2 regions of the Burkholderia sp. KL41 genome follow, and region 1 is predicted to be linked to the other one. Evidence: predicted binding sites of a transcription regulator. Region 1 holds the regulator's gene; the other holds the start of a gene.
The links. Region 1 encodes FliA, which starts transcription of late flagellar genes. Its sites were predicted from a motif close to CTAAAGTTTNNNNNNNNNNNGCCGNTA; they were not measured.
Positions count from the first base shown of each region.

Region 1 (7,787 bases):
TGCGCGTCGGCGACGCGCGCACGGCACCGCGGCGGCGGCGCATCGGATCAGTAGCGGTAGTGGTTCGGCTTGAACGGGCCGTCCTTCTGCACGCCGATGTACGAAGCCTGCTCGTCGGACAGCACGGACAGGTTCGCGCCGATGCGCGCGAGGTGCAGGCGCGCAACCTTTTCATCGAGGTGCTTCGGCAGCACGTACACCTTGTTCTCGTACTCGTTGCCGCGCACGAACAGTTCGATCTGCGCGAGCGTCTGGTTCGCGAACGAGTTCGACATCACGAACGACGGGTGGCCGGTCGCGCAGCCGAGGTTCACGAGGCGGCCTTCCGCCAGCAGGATCACGCGCTTGCCGTCCGGGAAGATGATGTGGTCGACCTGCGGCTTGATGTTTTCCCACTCGTACTGGCGGGTCGACGCGACGTCGATTTCCGAGTCGAAGTGACCGATGTTGCAGACGATCGCGTTGTGGCGCATCGCCTTCATGTGATCGTGGTTGATCACGTGGAAGTTGCCGGTGGCCGTCACGAAGATGTCGGCCTTGTCGGCCGCGTATTCCATCGTCACGACGCGGTAGCCTTCCATCGCCGCCTGCAGCGCGCAGATCGGATCGATTTCGGTGACCCACACGGTCGCGCCCAGGCCGCGCAGCGACTGCGCGCAGCCCTTGCCCACGTCGCCGTAGCCCGCGACGACCGCGACCTTGCCCGCGATCATCACGTCGGTCGCGCGCTTGATGCCGTCGACCAGCGATTCACGGCAGCCGTACAGGTTGTCGAACTTCGACTTCGTGACCGAGTCGTTCACGTTGAACGCCGGGAACGGCAGGCGGCCGTCCTTTTCCATCTGGTACAGGCGGTGCACGCCGGTCGTGGTTTCTTCGGTCACGCCCTTGATGTGCGCGAGGCGCGTCGAGTACCAGGTCGGGTCCGCGTCGAGGTGCTTCGCGATCGACTTGTACAGCGCGACTTCTTCCTCGTTGGTCGGCTTCGCGATCACCGAACGGTCCTTCTCGGCCTTCGCGCCGAGGATCAGCAGCAGCGTTGCATCGCCGCCGTCGTCCAGGATCATGTTCGCGAATTCGCCGTTCGGCCATTCGAAGATGCGGTGCGAGAACTCCCAGTATTCGTCGAGCGATTCGCCCTTGAACGCGAACACCGGCGTGCCGGCTTCGACGATCGCGGCAGCCGCGTGGTCCTGCGTCGAGAAGATGTTGCACGACGCCCAGCGGACGTCGGCGCCGAGCGCCTTCAGCGTCTCGATCAGCACGCCGGTCTGGATCGTCATGTGCAGCGAACCCGCGATGCGCGCGCCCTTCAGCGGCTGCTGCGCCTTGTATTCGTCGCGGATCTGCACGAGGCCCGGCATTTCGGTCTCGGCGATGTTCAGTTCCTTGCGGCCCCAGCCGGCCAGCGCCATGTCGGCGACGACGTAATCGTTGGAAGCCTTGGAATCGATAATGGCGTTCATCACGCCCTCCTTTCTAAAAAGTTTCTAGATTGGTGACGTGAGCGCCGTTCAGGAAGCGGGGCCGGTGCGACGGTCGCGATACGCGCGCCGCACGGCTGCTTGGTGAAGCTTTCCGAGCCTGGCGGACGCAGAAGTCCGTCGCAACGCTCCTCGGAAAACGGAGGGGATTGTAGCAAATCGGCGCGCAGAATGCGCACACAGATGCAGACGCCAAACGCGCGGCGTCGACGCGCGCGGCCGTCAGGAACGGTAAAGGGTCAGGATTCCGCGCCGACCCACGCCTGTTCGCGCAGCCGCGCGCGCAGGCGCGCGACGGCCTGGCTGTGCAGCTGGCATACGCGCGATTCGCTCACTTCGAGCACCGCGCCGATCTCGCGCAGATTCAGACCCCGTTCGTAGTACAGCGACATCAGCAGCTTCTCGCGCTCCGGCAGCCGCTCGATCGCCTCGACGAGCGCTTCGCGCAGGTGCTCGTCGAGCAGTGCCGACAGCGGGTCCGCGTGGTCGACGCGGTAGCGGTCGAGGAACGGCTCGTCGTCGGCCGCGCGGTCGAAATCCTCGTAGTAGATCAGCTGGCTGCCGTGCAGGTCCTGCAGCATCCCCTGGTACTCGTCGAGCGGCATGTTCAGGTGCTGCGCGATCTCGGTCTCGCTCGCCGAGCGGCCGAGATGCTGCTCGACCTGGTGCACCGCGTGCTCGACCTCGCGCGACGTCTTGCGCAGGCTGCGCGGCAGCCAGTCGTTGCTGCGCAGCTCGTCGAGCATCGCGCCGCGGATGCGCTGCGTCGCGTAGGTCTCGAACTGCGCGCCCTGGTCTTCCTTGTAGCGGCCGGCCGCGTCCATCAGGCCGATCATGCCGGCCTGGATCAGGTCGTCGAGGTCGACGCTCGCCGGCATCTTCGCGACGAGCTGCAGCCCGAGGCGACGCACGAGCGGCGCATATTGCGCGAGCACGTCGGCCTGGGACATCTTTCCTTGAGCGTTGTACATCATGGCTCTCTCCTTCCGGTGGCGCTCATGCGGCGTGTGCCGCGCCCGCCTCATACGACGGCTTGCCGCCCGCGTGCACGGCGCGGCCCGCACCCGAACGCGGGCGCATCGGCCAGTACAGCAGGTCGGCGGCGATCTGCCGGTAGTCGCGCGCGGCGGCCGACGACGGGAACGCGTCGACCGCGGCGCGCGTCAGCTCGCGCGCATGCTCGACGAGCGGATCGGCGCTCACGCAGCCCGCGTCGTCGATCGACACCGTCAGGTAGCGGCTCGCGACGCCCGCGAGGTTGTCGAATGCGACCTTCGCGTCCGCGTGGCTGCCGACGTGATTGGTCAGCACGCGGAACTGCGCGAACGCATGCGCGAAATGCAGCCGCTTCATGCACGCGTATGCCTCGGTGATCGCCTGCGCGGCGACCCGCGTGACGACCAGTACGTCGTGCGCTTCGCGGGCGAGCGCCGAGAACGAACCGTCGGCGCCGAGCTGCGCGTCGACGAGGACGATGTCGGCCGGCCCGTCGATGAAATCGCTGAGCTGCGCGTCGGTGTAGCCGGCGCGCGCGAGCCGCGCGGCGGCGCACAGGCCGAAGCCGGCCGCGACCCGCGTGCGCTCGCCGTCACGCAGCCACGCGCCCGCGAGCGTCGCGCTGGCCGAATGCACGTCGGCGCGCTCGTCGACGACGAGCACGTCCTTGCCGAGCGACGCGAGCGCCGCCGCGAGGTTCACGACGGTGGACGTGCAGCCGACACCCGCCGGCCCGCCCGTCACCGCGACGATGCGCGACGCGCGCCCGGCCAGCAGGCGCCGCAGCCCTTCGGCCTGGTCGATGATTCGTTTATCCAAATCGCACCTCGTGCAGCTCGGCGGTGGAACGTGCGGTCAGTGCGGAAAGCAGCGTCGGCATGTCCTCGTCTTGCGGCACGAAGGGCGAGCCGTCGCGCGGCACACAGAACGCGCTCTTCAGCAGGAATCGGGTCGATGCGACGTACAGGTTCTCCGGCACCTTCTGGCCGGTCGACACGTAGTGGATCGGCAGCTTGTAGCGGATCACCGTGTCGAGCACGCCGCCGAGGTGGGTCGCCTCGTCGAGCTTCGTGAGGATGCAGCCGGCCAGGTCGGGATGCTCGCCCGCGCTGCGGTACGCCTGCACGACTTCGTTGAGCGTGTCGCCATGGCTCGTCGCATTGAGCAGCAGCAGGCGCTGCACCGGCGCGTTCGCGCCGTGCAGCATCGCGATCTGGTCGGATACCGCGCGGTCGCGCTGGCTCATGCCGATCGTGTCGATCAGCACGATGTGCTTGTTGCGCAGCTCGGACAGCGCGAGCGCGAGATCGCCCGCATCCTTCACCGCGTGCACGGGCACGCCGAGGATCTTGCCGAAGATGCGCAGTTGTTCGTGGCCGCCGATCCGGTAGCTGTCGGTGGTCAGCAGCGCGACCTTGCTCGCGCCGAAGCGCATCACGCAGCGCGCGGCCAGCTTCGCGGTGGTGGTCGTCTTGCCGACGCCCGTCGGCCCCATCAGCGCGAACACGCCGCCGCGCTCCATCAGCGCGTCCTCGCTGTCGAGCACCGGCAGGTTCGCCGCGAGCACCGACTGCGCCCATTCGGCCGCCTGTTCGAAGCTCTGCGCGCCGTCGCCGGACGGCATGTTGTCGACCAGCATCCGCACGAGCTGCGCGGAGAAACCGGCCGAGAACAGGTGCTTCGTCAGCGCGCCATGCACGGCGCTGCGACGCTGGCGGTCGTGCCACATCAGGCTGTCGAACTGTTCTTCCATCATCCCGCGCAGCTCGCCCAGCTCCTGCATCACCGTATCGTTGACGATCCGTTCGATGCGCGACTTCACCGCATCGGCCACCGCGGCGGCGGCGTCGGCGGACAGGCGCGTGCGCTCGGCCGCCTTCGCGGCCTGCGCAGCGCCCGGGTCCGGCACGCGGGTCGCGGCGGCCGGCATCCGGCGTTCGGCGTCGCGCACGATGTCGCGCGCCCAGCCGGGCGGCGTCGCGCTCGCGGCGGCCTGCGGGGCCGGCGGGCTCGGCTGCGGCGCGGCGGGCGCCGCCTGCGTGCGCGCCATCAGCGCATCGCGCTGCTGGGTCAGGCGCTTCGCGTGCTCGACCAGCCACGGTGCGGGTTCGGAAGCGGCGGCCGGCGCACCGGCGGCGGGAGCGGCTGCCGACGGCATGCCGGCCAGCGGGTCCGCATCGAGCGTCGAAGCTGGCGCGGCCGTGTCGTCCGAGTCCGCGTCCGTATCGGCGCTTGCGCCGAACATCGACGAGAACACGTCCGGCAATCCGCCTTCGCCTGCCGCATACGGATTGACGGCCGGGCGGGCGAGCGCCGCGCCCGGGCGCGACACGATGCCCGGCACCGCGGCGGCGGGCACCGATTCCGGCACGCGCGGCGCGGCCATGCGTGCGCGCGCCGCAGCCGGCGGCGTCACGGCGGCCAGGTCCGAATCGGCGAGGGCGACGATTTCCACGCTGCCGTCATCGAGCGTGCGGTTCGACAGCACGACCGCGTCGGCGCCGAGCGCCTCGCGCACGAGACGAAGTGCGTCGCGGCTCGTTGCGCCGGTGAATTTGCGAATGTTCAAGCGGAACCCCCGATGACGTTAACGACTTTGATCGTGCGTGTGTCCGGCACTTCGGCGTACGACAGCACTTTCAATTGCGGCAGGCTGCGGCGCAGGAAACGCGCGAGCATCGCGCGCAGCGCGTGCTGCACGAGCAGCACGGGCGGCAGCCCGAGATTCTGTTGACGCAGCATCGCCTGCTGCGTGCCGGTCAGAAGGTTGTGCGCGAGGCCGGGTTCGAGGCCCGGGTTCGCGCCGGTGGCGAGCGCCTGCGACAGCACGCGTTCGAGATTCGCGTCGAGGCCCATCACCTGCATCTCGCCCGCGCCCGGATACCACTGCTGCGTGATCGCACGGCCGAGCGCGAGCCGCACCGCGGCCGTGATCTCGAACGCGTCGCCGCGGCCCGCGTGTTCGGACACGGCCTCGAGGATCGTGCGCATGTCGCGGATCGGCACGCCTTCCTCGAGCAGGTTCTGCAGCACCTTCTGCAGCGTCGTCAGCGAGATCGTCTTCGGCACGAGGTCCTCGACGAGCGACGGCGCGTCCTTGCCGGTGCGCTCGACGAGCGCCTGCACTTCCTGGCGGCCGAGCAGCTCGGCCGCGTGCTGGACGACCAGATGGTTCAGGTGCGTCGCGACGACCGTGCTCGCGTCGACCACGGTGTAGCCGTACACCTGCGCCTGTTCGCGCATCGCGACGTCGATCCACACGGCCGGCAGCCCGAACGCGGGGTCCTGCGTGACGGCGCCCGGCAGCGCGGCCGTCACCTGGCCGGGGTTGATCGCGAGCCACTGGCCCGGGAACACTTCGCCGACGCCGATCTCGACGCCCTTCAGCGCGATCCGGTACGCGTTCGGCCGCAGTTCGAGGTTGTCGCGGATATGGATCACGGGCGGCAGGAAGCCGATTTCCTGCGCGAATTTCTTGCGGATGCTCTTGATGCGCTTGAGCAGTTCGCCGTCGCTGTTCTTGTCGACGAGCGGGATCAGCCGGTAGCCGACTTCGAGGCCGAGCGGGTCGATCAGCTGCACGTCGTCCCAGGTCGCCTCGTGGCTGTCGGACGGCAGCACGGCGGGCGGTGCGATGTCGGTCAGGTCGCCGGCCGCCTTGCGGGCCGCCGCGCGCTTCGTCTGCGTGCGGGCCAGCCAGATCGCGCCGCCGCCGAGCGCGAGGAACGCGAAGTGCGGCATGCCCGGGATCAGCCCCATCAGCACGATGATCGCGCCGGTGATGTTCAGCACGCGCGGGTTCGTGAACAGCTGGCCGGTGATCTGCGTGCCGATGTCCTCGTCGGTCGCGACGCGCGACACGATCACGCCGGCCGCCGTCGAGATCACGAGCGACGGGATCTGCGCGACGAGGCCGTCGCCGATCGTCAGCAGCGTGTAGTTCGTGCCGGCCGCGGCGAACGTCATGTCGTGCTGGACCATCCCGACGATCAGCCCGCCGATCACGTTGATCGCCATGATGATCAGGCCGGCGATCGCGTCGCCGCGCACGAACTTCGACGCGCCGTCCATCGACCCGTAGAACTCGGCTTCCTGCGAGACGGCCAGGCGGCGCTTGCGCGCCTGTTCCTCGTTGATGAGGCCCGCGTTCAGGTCGGCGTCGATCGCCATCTGCTTGCCGGGCATCGCGTCGAGCGTGAAGCGCGCGGACACTTCGGCGATCCGCCCCGCGCCCTTCGTGATCACCATGAAGTTGATGATCATCAGGATCACGAACACGACGATGCCGACCGCGAAGTTGCCGCCGACGAGGAAGTGGCCGAACGCCTCGATCACCTGGCCGGCCGCGTCCGGCCCGGTGTGGCCCTCGAGCAGCACGACACGCGTCGATGCGACGTTCAGCGACAGGCGCAGGAGCGTCGAGAACAGCAGCACGCTCGGGAACGCCGCGAAGTCGAGCGGCTTCATCGTGTACATGCTGACGAGCAGCACCATCACGGACAGCGCGATGTTGAACGTGAACAGCAGATCCAGCAGCATCGGCGGCAGCGGCAGGATCATCATCCCCAGGATCATGCAGATGAGGATCGGGCCCGCGAGCGCGCGCAGGTTGGTGCCCGCGAACGGATTCTGGCGCTTCGCGAACAGGCCGGTCGGGGTGCTCATGCCGCGCCTCCGTTACCGAGCGTGTCTTCGGCTTCCTCGCGTTCGTCGTCGGCGGAGACCGACGCGCCCTTGTCGAGGTCGGCCGGTACGTCCAGGTCGACCGGCACCGCCGGGAACGCGCCGCCTTCCGAACGGAAGCGCTTGAGCTGGTAGACCCACGCGAGCACTTCGGCGACGGCCGAGTACAGCGAGCCGGGAATCTCGCGTTCGAGTTCGACGTTGTGATACAGCGCACGCGCGAGCGGCGGCGCTTCGAGCAGCGGCACGTTGTGTTCGGCCGCGAGTTCGCGGATGCGCGCGGCGACGAGGTTCACGCCCTTCGCGACGACCTTCGGCGCGCGCATCTCGCCGTCCGTGTATTGCAGCGCGACGGCGAAGTGCGTCGGGTTCGTCACGACCACGTCGGCCTTCGGCACGGCCGCCATCATCCGGCGCCGCGCGATCGCGCGCTGCTGCTGGCGGATCCGCCCCTTCACGTGCGGATCGCCTTCGTTCTCGCGATGCTCGCGCTTCACTTCTTCCTTCGTCATGCGCAACTTCTTGTTGTACTGCCAGATTTGGTAAGGCACGTCGAGCGCGGCGACCACCAGCATCCCGGCGACCGTCGTGCCGCAGCACACGGCGACCAGGTGCAGCGCATCG
Region 1 is NZ_CM174446.1:284,356-292,142, reverse strand. Features, by position in the region: gene ahcY (adenosylhomocysteinase) at 48-1,466, opposite strand; S-adenosyl-L-homocysteine riboswitch at 1,499-1,624, opposite strand; gene PQB87_RS01360 (RNA polymerase sigma factor FliA) at 1,724-2,458, opposite strand; gene PQB87_RS01355 (nucleotide-binding protein) at 2,481-3,299, opposite strand; gene flhF (flagellar biosynthesis GTPase FlhF) at 3,292-5,049, opposite strand; gene flhA (flagellar biosynthesis protein FlhA) at 5,046-7,145, opposite strand; gene flhB (flagellar biosynthesis protein FlhB) at 7,142-7,787, opposite strand, start outside.

Region 2 (7,787 bases), 930 kb from region 1:
GCATCGCGGCGCGTCCCGGGTCGGCGATCAGCGAACCGATGCGGCTCAGGCCCGGAAAGTGGTGGTCGTCTTGGTCGGTCATCGTCGTGTCTCGTCAGGCGGGATGCTCTCCAGTGTAGTGGGCGCGCGCATTCGATGTTTCGGTTCTGGCTGAAATGTCGGATGCAGACTTGCCGGCGTCGTCGATGCGGCGAACCGGGCCGCGGCCGCGTGCGGCGCGCGCGTAGAATGGCCGAAAGCGGCGGCAGCGGGCTGCCGCACGTGACACGACGCGACGATGAAGACGATTTTCTGTTTGCTGGCGGCGGCGCTCGTCTGCGCGGCCTGTGCGCAGGGCGGTGCGGGCGCGGCCGGCGAGCGCGGCGGCAGCCTCGAGATGTACGGGACGATCGATCAGGGCATCACGGTGCGCCGCTGACCGGCGCCGGCCACATGCACGCCGGGCACGGCCTCCACAGCCGCGCCACACGGGGCGCCCCGCGACGCGTTGCCGCAGTGCAACGTATAATCGGCCGATTACAGCGCCCCTGCCGCCTGGAGCCAACACGATGTCCCAACCGTCCCCCGTACCGGCCGCCCTCGACCGCACCGAAACCGTATTCCGCTTCCTCGCCGAACCGTCGTCCGTGAACTTCGGCGGCAAGGTGCATGGCGGCGCGCTGATGAAGTGGATCGACGAAGTCGCGTATGCGTGCGCGGCCGTCTGGTCGAGCCGCTATTGCGTGACGGTCAGCGTCGGCAACATCCGTTTCCAGCGTCCGATCCTGGTCGGCAATCTCGTCGAGCTGAAGGCCCGCGTCGTTGCGACGGGCCGCACCAGCATGCACATCCATGTGTCCGTCCATGCCGGGGATCCGAAGGGCGGCGTGCTGCGCCAGACGACCGATTGCCTCGTCGTGTTCGTCGCGGTCGACGAGAACGGCAACCCGGTGCCGGTGCCGCCGTTCGTGCCCGAGACCGACGAGCAGAAGGTGCTCGCGAAATATGCGGCCGACGTGCGGGCCGCGCTCGACAAGATCGTCGAGATGAAGCCGGAAGAAGTCGCGAAAGGCGCGGTCTGACCGCGGCGGGCGCCGCGCATCGCGCCGCGCCCGCGATTCCGTAGATCGTCGTACCGCCGGTCGTCGTTCCGTCAGCGCGACCCGATCATCTGCTCGGGGCGCACCCACGCATCGAATTCCGCCTCGGTCAGGTAGCCGAGCGCGAGCGCGGCCGCCTTCAGCGTCGTGCCTTCCTTGTGCGCCTTCTTTGCGATCTGCGCCGACTTGTCGTAGCCGATGTGCGGATTGAGCGCCGTCACGAGCATCAGCGATTCGTTCAGCAGCAGGGCGATCCGCGAGCGGTTCGGCTCGATGCCCACCGCGCAATGGTCGTTGAAGCTCTGCGCGCCGTCGGCGAGCAGCCGCACCGACTGCAGCACGTTGTGCGCGATCATCGGCCGGAACACGTTCAGCTCGAAATTGCCGCTCGCGCCGCCGACGTTGACCGCGACGTCGTTGCCGAACACCTGGCAGCACAGCATCGTCACGGCTTCGGACTGCGTCGGGTTCACCTTGCCCGGCATGATCGAGCTGCCCGGCTCGTTTTCCGGAATCGACAGTTCGCCAAGCCCGCAGCGCGGCCCGCTTGCGAGCCAGCGGACGTCGTTCGCGATCTTCATCAGGCCGGCAGCAACCGTCTTCAGCGCGCCGTGCGCGAACACCAGCGCATCGGCGGCCGCCATCACCTCGAACTTGCTCGGCGCCGTCACGAACGGCAGCTTCGCGAGCCGGCCGATTTCATCGGCGACACGCACCGCGAACTCCGGATGCGCGTTCAGCCCCGTGCCGACCGCGGTGCCGCCGAGCGCGAGCTCATACAGGTGCGGCAATGCCGATTCGACGTGACGGATGCCCTGGTCCAGCTGCGCGACATAGCCGGAAAACTCCTGGCCGAGCGTGAGCGGCGTGGCGTCCTGCAGGTGCGTGCGGCCGATCTTCACGATGTCGGCGAAGGCCTTCGACTTCGCGTCGAGCGTCGAGCGCAGCGTGCGCAGCGCCGGCAGCAGGTGGTTGACGATCGCGTACGCGGCGGCGACGTGCATGGCGGTCGGGAACACGTCGTTCGACGACTGGCCGCGGTTCACGTCGTCGTTCGGATGAACCTTGCGCGCTTCGCCGCGCTCGCCGCCCATCAGTTCGCTCGCGCGATTCGCGATCACCTCGTTGAGGTTCATGTTGGTCTGCGTGCCGGAGCCCGTCTGCCACACGGCGAGCGGGAATTCGCGCGGATGCTTGCCGGCGATGATCTCGTCGGCCGCGTCGATGATGGCGCGTGCCTTGTCGTCGGCCAGCACGCCGAGCGACTGGTTCACGGCCGCCGCGGCGCGCTTGACGATCGCGAGCGCGTGGATCAGCTCGGGCGACTGCTTCTCGGTCGAGATCCGGAAATTCTGCAGCGAGCGCTCGGTCTGCGCGCCCCAGAGCCGGTCGGCCGGTACGGCGATCTCGCCGAACGTATCGCGTTCCATCCGAACTGCTTCGTTCATGATCCACTCCTCCAGGAAAGGGGAAAGGCCGCGCGTCGTCGCGCGGCATCAGGCATAACCAGACGTATCGTGAGGCAGTCGCGCCGCTGGCGCGGCGTCTCGAGGTCTTCAGCCGACTAGCATAGCGCCGGCCGGGATTTCGCGTCGTGTCGCGCTCAGTGCGGCGACGTCATGAGCGACGCGCTCTTCAGATGAAAGCGCCACCCCATCAGCACGGCGACGCTGGCAAGGCCGGCCGCGAGACCCCACCAGAGGCCGCGGGCGCCGAGGCCCACGTGGAACGCGAACCAGTAGCCGGTCGGGAAACCGATGCCCCAGTAGCCGAGGGTCGCCGCGAGCATCGGGATGCGCGTGTCCTTCAGGCCGCGCAGCGCGCCCGACGCGACGGTCTGCGCGCCGTCGACGATCTGGAACACCGCGGCGATGCCGAGCAGCGACGCGGCGAGCGACACCGTGGCCGCGTTCGACGGATCGTCGAGGTTCAGGTACAGGCCGACGATCGCGTGCGGTGCGACGATCAGCACGATGCCCGACAGCGTCATGAACGCGACACCGAGACCGAGTGCGACGAAACCCGCGTGCCGCGCGGCGACGGGCGCCCCCGCGCCGACCCAGTAGCCGACGCGCACGTTGGCGGCCTGGCCGATCGCGAGCGGCACCATGAACGCCACCGACGCGACGTTCAGCGCGATCTGGTGCGCGGCCAGCGACGTCGCGCCGAGCACGCCGATGGTCAGGCCGGTTGCGAGGAACAGCGTCGACTCGACCCCGTACGTGATCGCCACCGGCCAGCCGATGCCGATCAGCTCGCCCATCATGGGCAGCTTCGGGCGCGCGGCGGTGACGAAATGACGGAAACGCTGCCGGCCGTGCAGCAGCCAGATCAGGGCGAGCGCGGTGAGCCAGATCGTGATCGTCGTCGCGACCGCCGAACCGAGGAAGCCGAGGCGCGGCAGCCCGAACGCGCCGTGGATCAGGCCGTAGTTCAGCACGGCGTTGACGCCGACGCCGCCGATCGACACCCACAGCAGCCGCCGCGCCGCGCCGATCGCCGGAAGGAACGTACGCATCAGCCCGACACCGATCAGGCTGCCGAGCGCGGCGAAGCGCAGGATGCCCGTGTATTCGCCGACGTGATGCGCGAGCAATGGCGGCTCGTGGAACATCAGCAGGATCGGTTCGGACAGCGACAGCGCGATGATGGCCGGAATCGCGAGCAGCACGGACAGCGCGAAGCCGGTCCAGTAGATGTGCGGTACGCGCTCGTCGGCCTTGGCGCCGCGCGCGTGCGCGACGCTGACGCTGACCGACGACAGCACGCCTTGCAGCACGGTCACGATGACGAAGAAGAAGTTCGCGCCGAGCCCGCCGGCGGCGAGCGAATCGGGGCCGAGCGAGCCGAGCAGCACCGTGTCGGTGACGCTCATCGCCATCTGCGAGAGCTGCGCGATCGCGAGCGGCGCGGCGAGGCGGGCGGTATCGGCGGCATGACTGGACAGGGACGGCGGCGCGGCGGCCGTCCGCGTAAGACCGGAATGCGACATGGAATGGGCGCTCGCGCGGGTGCGGGCCCGCGCTATATGTATTTATTTTGAGAGACGGCTAGCTTACGGCTTTATTCGAACCGTGTCGAACGCGCGCGCCGATGGCCATGTCGCAGGCAGGGGAACCGTCGGCCCTAGGCTTCGCGCACCGCAATGCGCGTGTCGCCGAGCAGGACGACCTGGCCCGCGCGGATCTTGCAGGTCTTGCGCAGTTCGACCGCGCCGTCGACTTTCACCGCGCCGGACGCGACGATCAGCTTCGCGCTGCCGCCGCTGTCCGCGAGGCCGGTGATCTTGAGAAGGTTGTGCAGCTCGACGTATTCGCCGGTCAGCGTGAAATCCAGGTTGGGCATGACGAAGAAGGTGCGCAAGGCGCGGGAGGAAACGCTCCGCATCATACGGCACCACGGGCCGGCACGCGAGCGCGGGCCGCCGCGGCATGCAGTTGTTAAGGACTGTGAGCGACTCGTCAGCAAATGAAACGGTGGGTAACAGTCTGAGAGATTCGAGAACCGGCCGGGCGCGCCGCGGGTCTTTTTCGTACCTGCTGCGTGTTGCGGCAGGGGAAGCGACGGACCGCATCGCTGCGGTTCGGGCTCACAACTTCCTGAGGAGAATTGCCATGTCCAAGATTCGTACGATGCTGATCGGTGCCGCGCTGACGGCGTTCGCTACTTCGGCCGCATTTGCCCAGACGGGCACGGCGGTGCAGGGCACGGCCGGTGCCGGCGTGCAGGCGCAGACGCCGGCGGCGGGTGTCGGTGCCGGCATGCAGGGCAGTGCGGGCGCGAACGCGTCGGGCAATGCCGCCGGCGGTGCAACCGATGCGGTCGGCGCGGCAGCCGACGGCGCGAAGGATACGACGTCGTCGGCCGTCCACTCGGCCAAGAAGCACACGAAGCATGCCGCGAAGTCGGCCAAGAGCCATGTCGGTTCGGCCAAGGCGAAGGCCGGCGAAGCGACCGAAGGCGGCGCATCGGTCGGTGCGGGGGGCGGTGCATCGGCCCAGGGCGCCACGCAGTAAGCGGTGCCTGGCGCCGCGCGACGCTCGTCCCTGGCGGTGCGTCGCGATGGCGGTCATCCAACGGCCCGGTTCGCATTGCGCGAACCGGGCCGTTTTCGTGTGTCGATGCGCATGGGGGCGCCGTTACGGGCGGCGCTGTCCTTGCCCTTGTCCCGAACCCGGTGCCGGCCGCGCGGCAGCCGGGGTGAATACGCTGCGCAGCCACGCGGCGAGCCGTGCGAAGACGTCGTACGGCTCCTCGACGAAGATCTCCGGCTTCAGCAGCCGCAGGTATTCCATGATCTGCTGCGCTTCCTGTTTCTGGAACGAGCCGTGTGCGAGCCCGAGCCGCAGCAGCCCGCGCAGTTCGCCGAGCTTGTCGCGCGCGGTGCTGCCGACGCTCATCTCGCACGCGAGCTTGGCCTCGTAGACCCGTTGCCGCAGCGATTCCGCGAGCCGCCACGCCGGCGTCTGCATCAGTTCCTCGAGTGCCTGGATATCTTGCGCCGCGCCCTTGATCTGCGACGCGAGCGGGTCGATCAGCGACGGGTCGCCCTGCGCTTCGGCGACGATCGCCTTTGCCCAGTCGCGGCACGCCTTCGCGAGTTCGTCGGGGGTCCATTCGGAGCGGGACGCGAAGCCGAAGCCGAATTCGCCGGCCTGTCGCATCAGGATCGCGACGACGTCCGGGAATTCCTTGTCGAGCGTGCGTTTGGCCCACGCGTACTGGCCGCCCTGCAGCATCCGCTGCACCGCGTGCTCGGTCAGCGGCACCATGTTGTCAAGCAGTTTGGCGCGCAGGAAATCCTCGAACGACGGCGTCGCGAACTGCGGGTCGAGTTTCAGCGACACGCGGACGAACGCGTCGTAGTCCTTGCGCAGGGACTCGAGCGTGTCGTCCTTGAGGGAAAGGGTGATCTGGCCCATGAATCGTCTCGATGGCGGCCCGCGCAAGCCGGCGGCCGGCACGGCGCACCGGGGCGGGCGCAGCGTCGACTGACCGGTGCGCGCCGAGGCCGGTGGCGGGTCTTCATCCCCTATATCGGCCTGCCGGGCGGAAACTTGAGCGCGCGTGACCGAGCGTGTGCTCAGGCGGGCAGCCAGTGGGGCAGCACGACCCCTTGCCAGAAAAAGAACACCGCGAGCCCTGCCGCGATCGTCACGAGCGGGCGGCGGGTCGCTGCCGACACGAGCACGGCCGCCAGCGCGCCGACGAGCTGAGGATTGCGCCAGGTCAGCTCGGCCGTGCCGCCGTGCGGCGAGACGGTCATCGGCACGATGATCGCGGTCAGCACGGTGACGGGCACGAAGCCGAGCGCGGTCCGCACGAGCGGCGGGAAGGCCAGCCGTTCGCCGAACAGGAACAGCGTCGAGCGGATCGCGTACGTGATGACGGCCATCCCGAGAATCAGCAGCGCGTAGCTCACGATGCGGCCTCCGTGCGCGAGCCGGCACGCGATCGTTCGTGCAGCAGCGTGAGCGCGACGCCGATCGCGACGCCGGCGGCGACCGCGCCGAGCAGTCCGAGCTTGTACGGCCAGCCCTGCCAGAAGTACGCCAGCGTGCCGGCCGTCACGGCCGCCGCGAAATAGCGCAGGGTGCCGAGCTGCGGGACGACGATCGCAATGAACGTGGCCGCCATCGCGAAATCGAGGCCGAGCGACTGCAGGCCCGGGAACGCCGCGCCGAAACCGATGCCCGCGAGCGTCCAGACCTGCCAGTTCAGGTACATCGCGAGCCCCGAGCCGAAGAAGTAGTGGGGGCCGATCGCGCCGGGCGGGAAATGCCGGTAGTGCGCATAGGCGACCGCGAACACCTCGTCGGTCATCAGCGCGCCGAGCGTTGCGCGCCAGTGCAGCGGCAGGTGCGCGACATAGGGCGCGAGCGTCGCGCTGTACAGCAGGTGACGCAGGTTCACGATCAGCGTGGTCGCGAGCACGACGACGAAGCTTGCGCTACCCGCGATCAGGCCGAGCGCGATGAACTGCGCGGAGCCCGCGAACACGGCGAGCGACATCAGCGTGCCATGCCACGCGGCGAGCGGGCCGCCGCCGACGAGCGTGCCGAAAATCACGCCGAACGGGGCGGCGCCAATCATCATCGGGATCGTGTCGCGCGCGCCGTCGAGCCATTCGTTGAACGGGCGGCGAGCGGGCGATGCGGGTGTCGGGTTCAAAGGGTGCTCCTCCATGAACGGGAGGATAGCGGGCGGGGGGCGAGCCGGCTTGTATGTTCTTGCGCTTGGGCGACGAGCCGGTGCTTGCCTGCTTGCAGGCGCCGGCGGCATCGCGTTGGCGGGCCGGACGCCGCGCGTCAGCTCGCCTGCCAGCGCCCGGGCGGTACGCCGAACATGCGTTTGAAATGCCGTGTGAAGTGGCTTTGGTCGACGAAGCCGCTGGCCGCGGCGACATCGGCGACGGGCACGCCCGCGCGCAGCGGCGCCAGCGCGCGTTGCAGGCGCAACTGGTTGCGCCACGCATGCGGCGGCATGCCGTTCGTGCGGGTGAACAGGCGCGCGGCGTGGAACGGCGACAGGCCGGCCGCCTGCGCGACTTCGTCGAGCGTCACCGTGCACGTCAGATCGGCGGCGAGCCGTTCGCGCATCGCGTCGACGCGGGGTTCGTCCGCCGCGAGCGGCGCCGGTCGCGGCAGGGCGTCCGCATGGCGCACGATCAGCGTCGACAACGCATCGAGCATCGCCGTTTCGGCGGCG
Region 2 is NZ_CM174446.1:1,210,315-1,218,101, forward strand. Features, by position in the region: gene PQB87_RS05770 (ArsR/SmtB family transcription factor) at 1-82, opposite strand, end outside; gene PQB87_RS05775 (hypothetical protein) at 278-418, shown strand; gene PQB87_RS05780 (acyl-CoA thioesterase) at 549-1,061, shown strand; gene fumC (class II fumarate hydratase) at 1,133-2,527, opposite strand; gene norM (multidrug efflux MATE transporter NorM) at 2,683-4,071, opposite strand; gene PQB87_RS05795 (RNA-binding S4 domain-containing protein) at 4,206-4,424, opposite strand; gene PQB87_RS05800 (hypothetical protein) at 4,694-5,095, shown strand; gene PQB87_RS05805 (DUF4088 family protein) at 5,219-6,001, opposite strand; gene PQB87_RS05810 (AzlD domain-containing protein) at 6,163-6,501, opposite strand; gene PQB87_RS05815 (AzlC family ABC transporter permease) at 6,498-7,265, opposite strand; gene PQB87_RS05820 (AraC family transcriptional regulator) at 7,388-7,787, opposite strand, start outside.
Region 2: the regulator FliA is predicted to act here: its motif matches at 6,115-6,141, upstream of PQB87_RS05805 (DUF4088 family protein).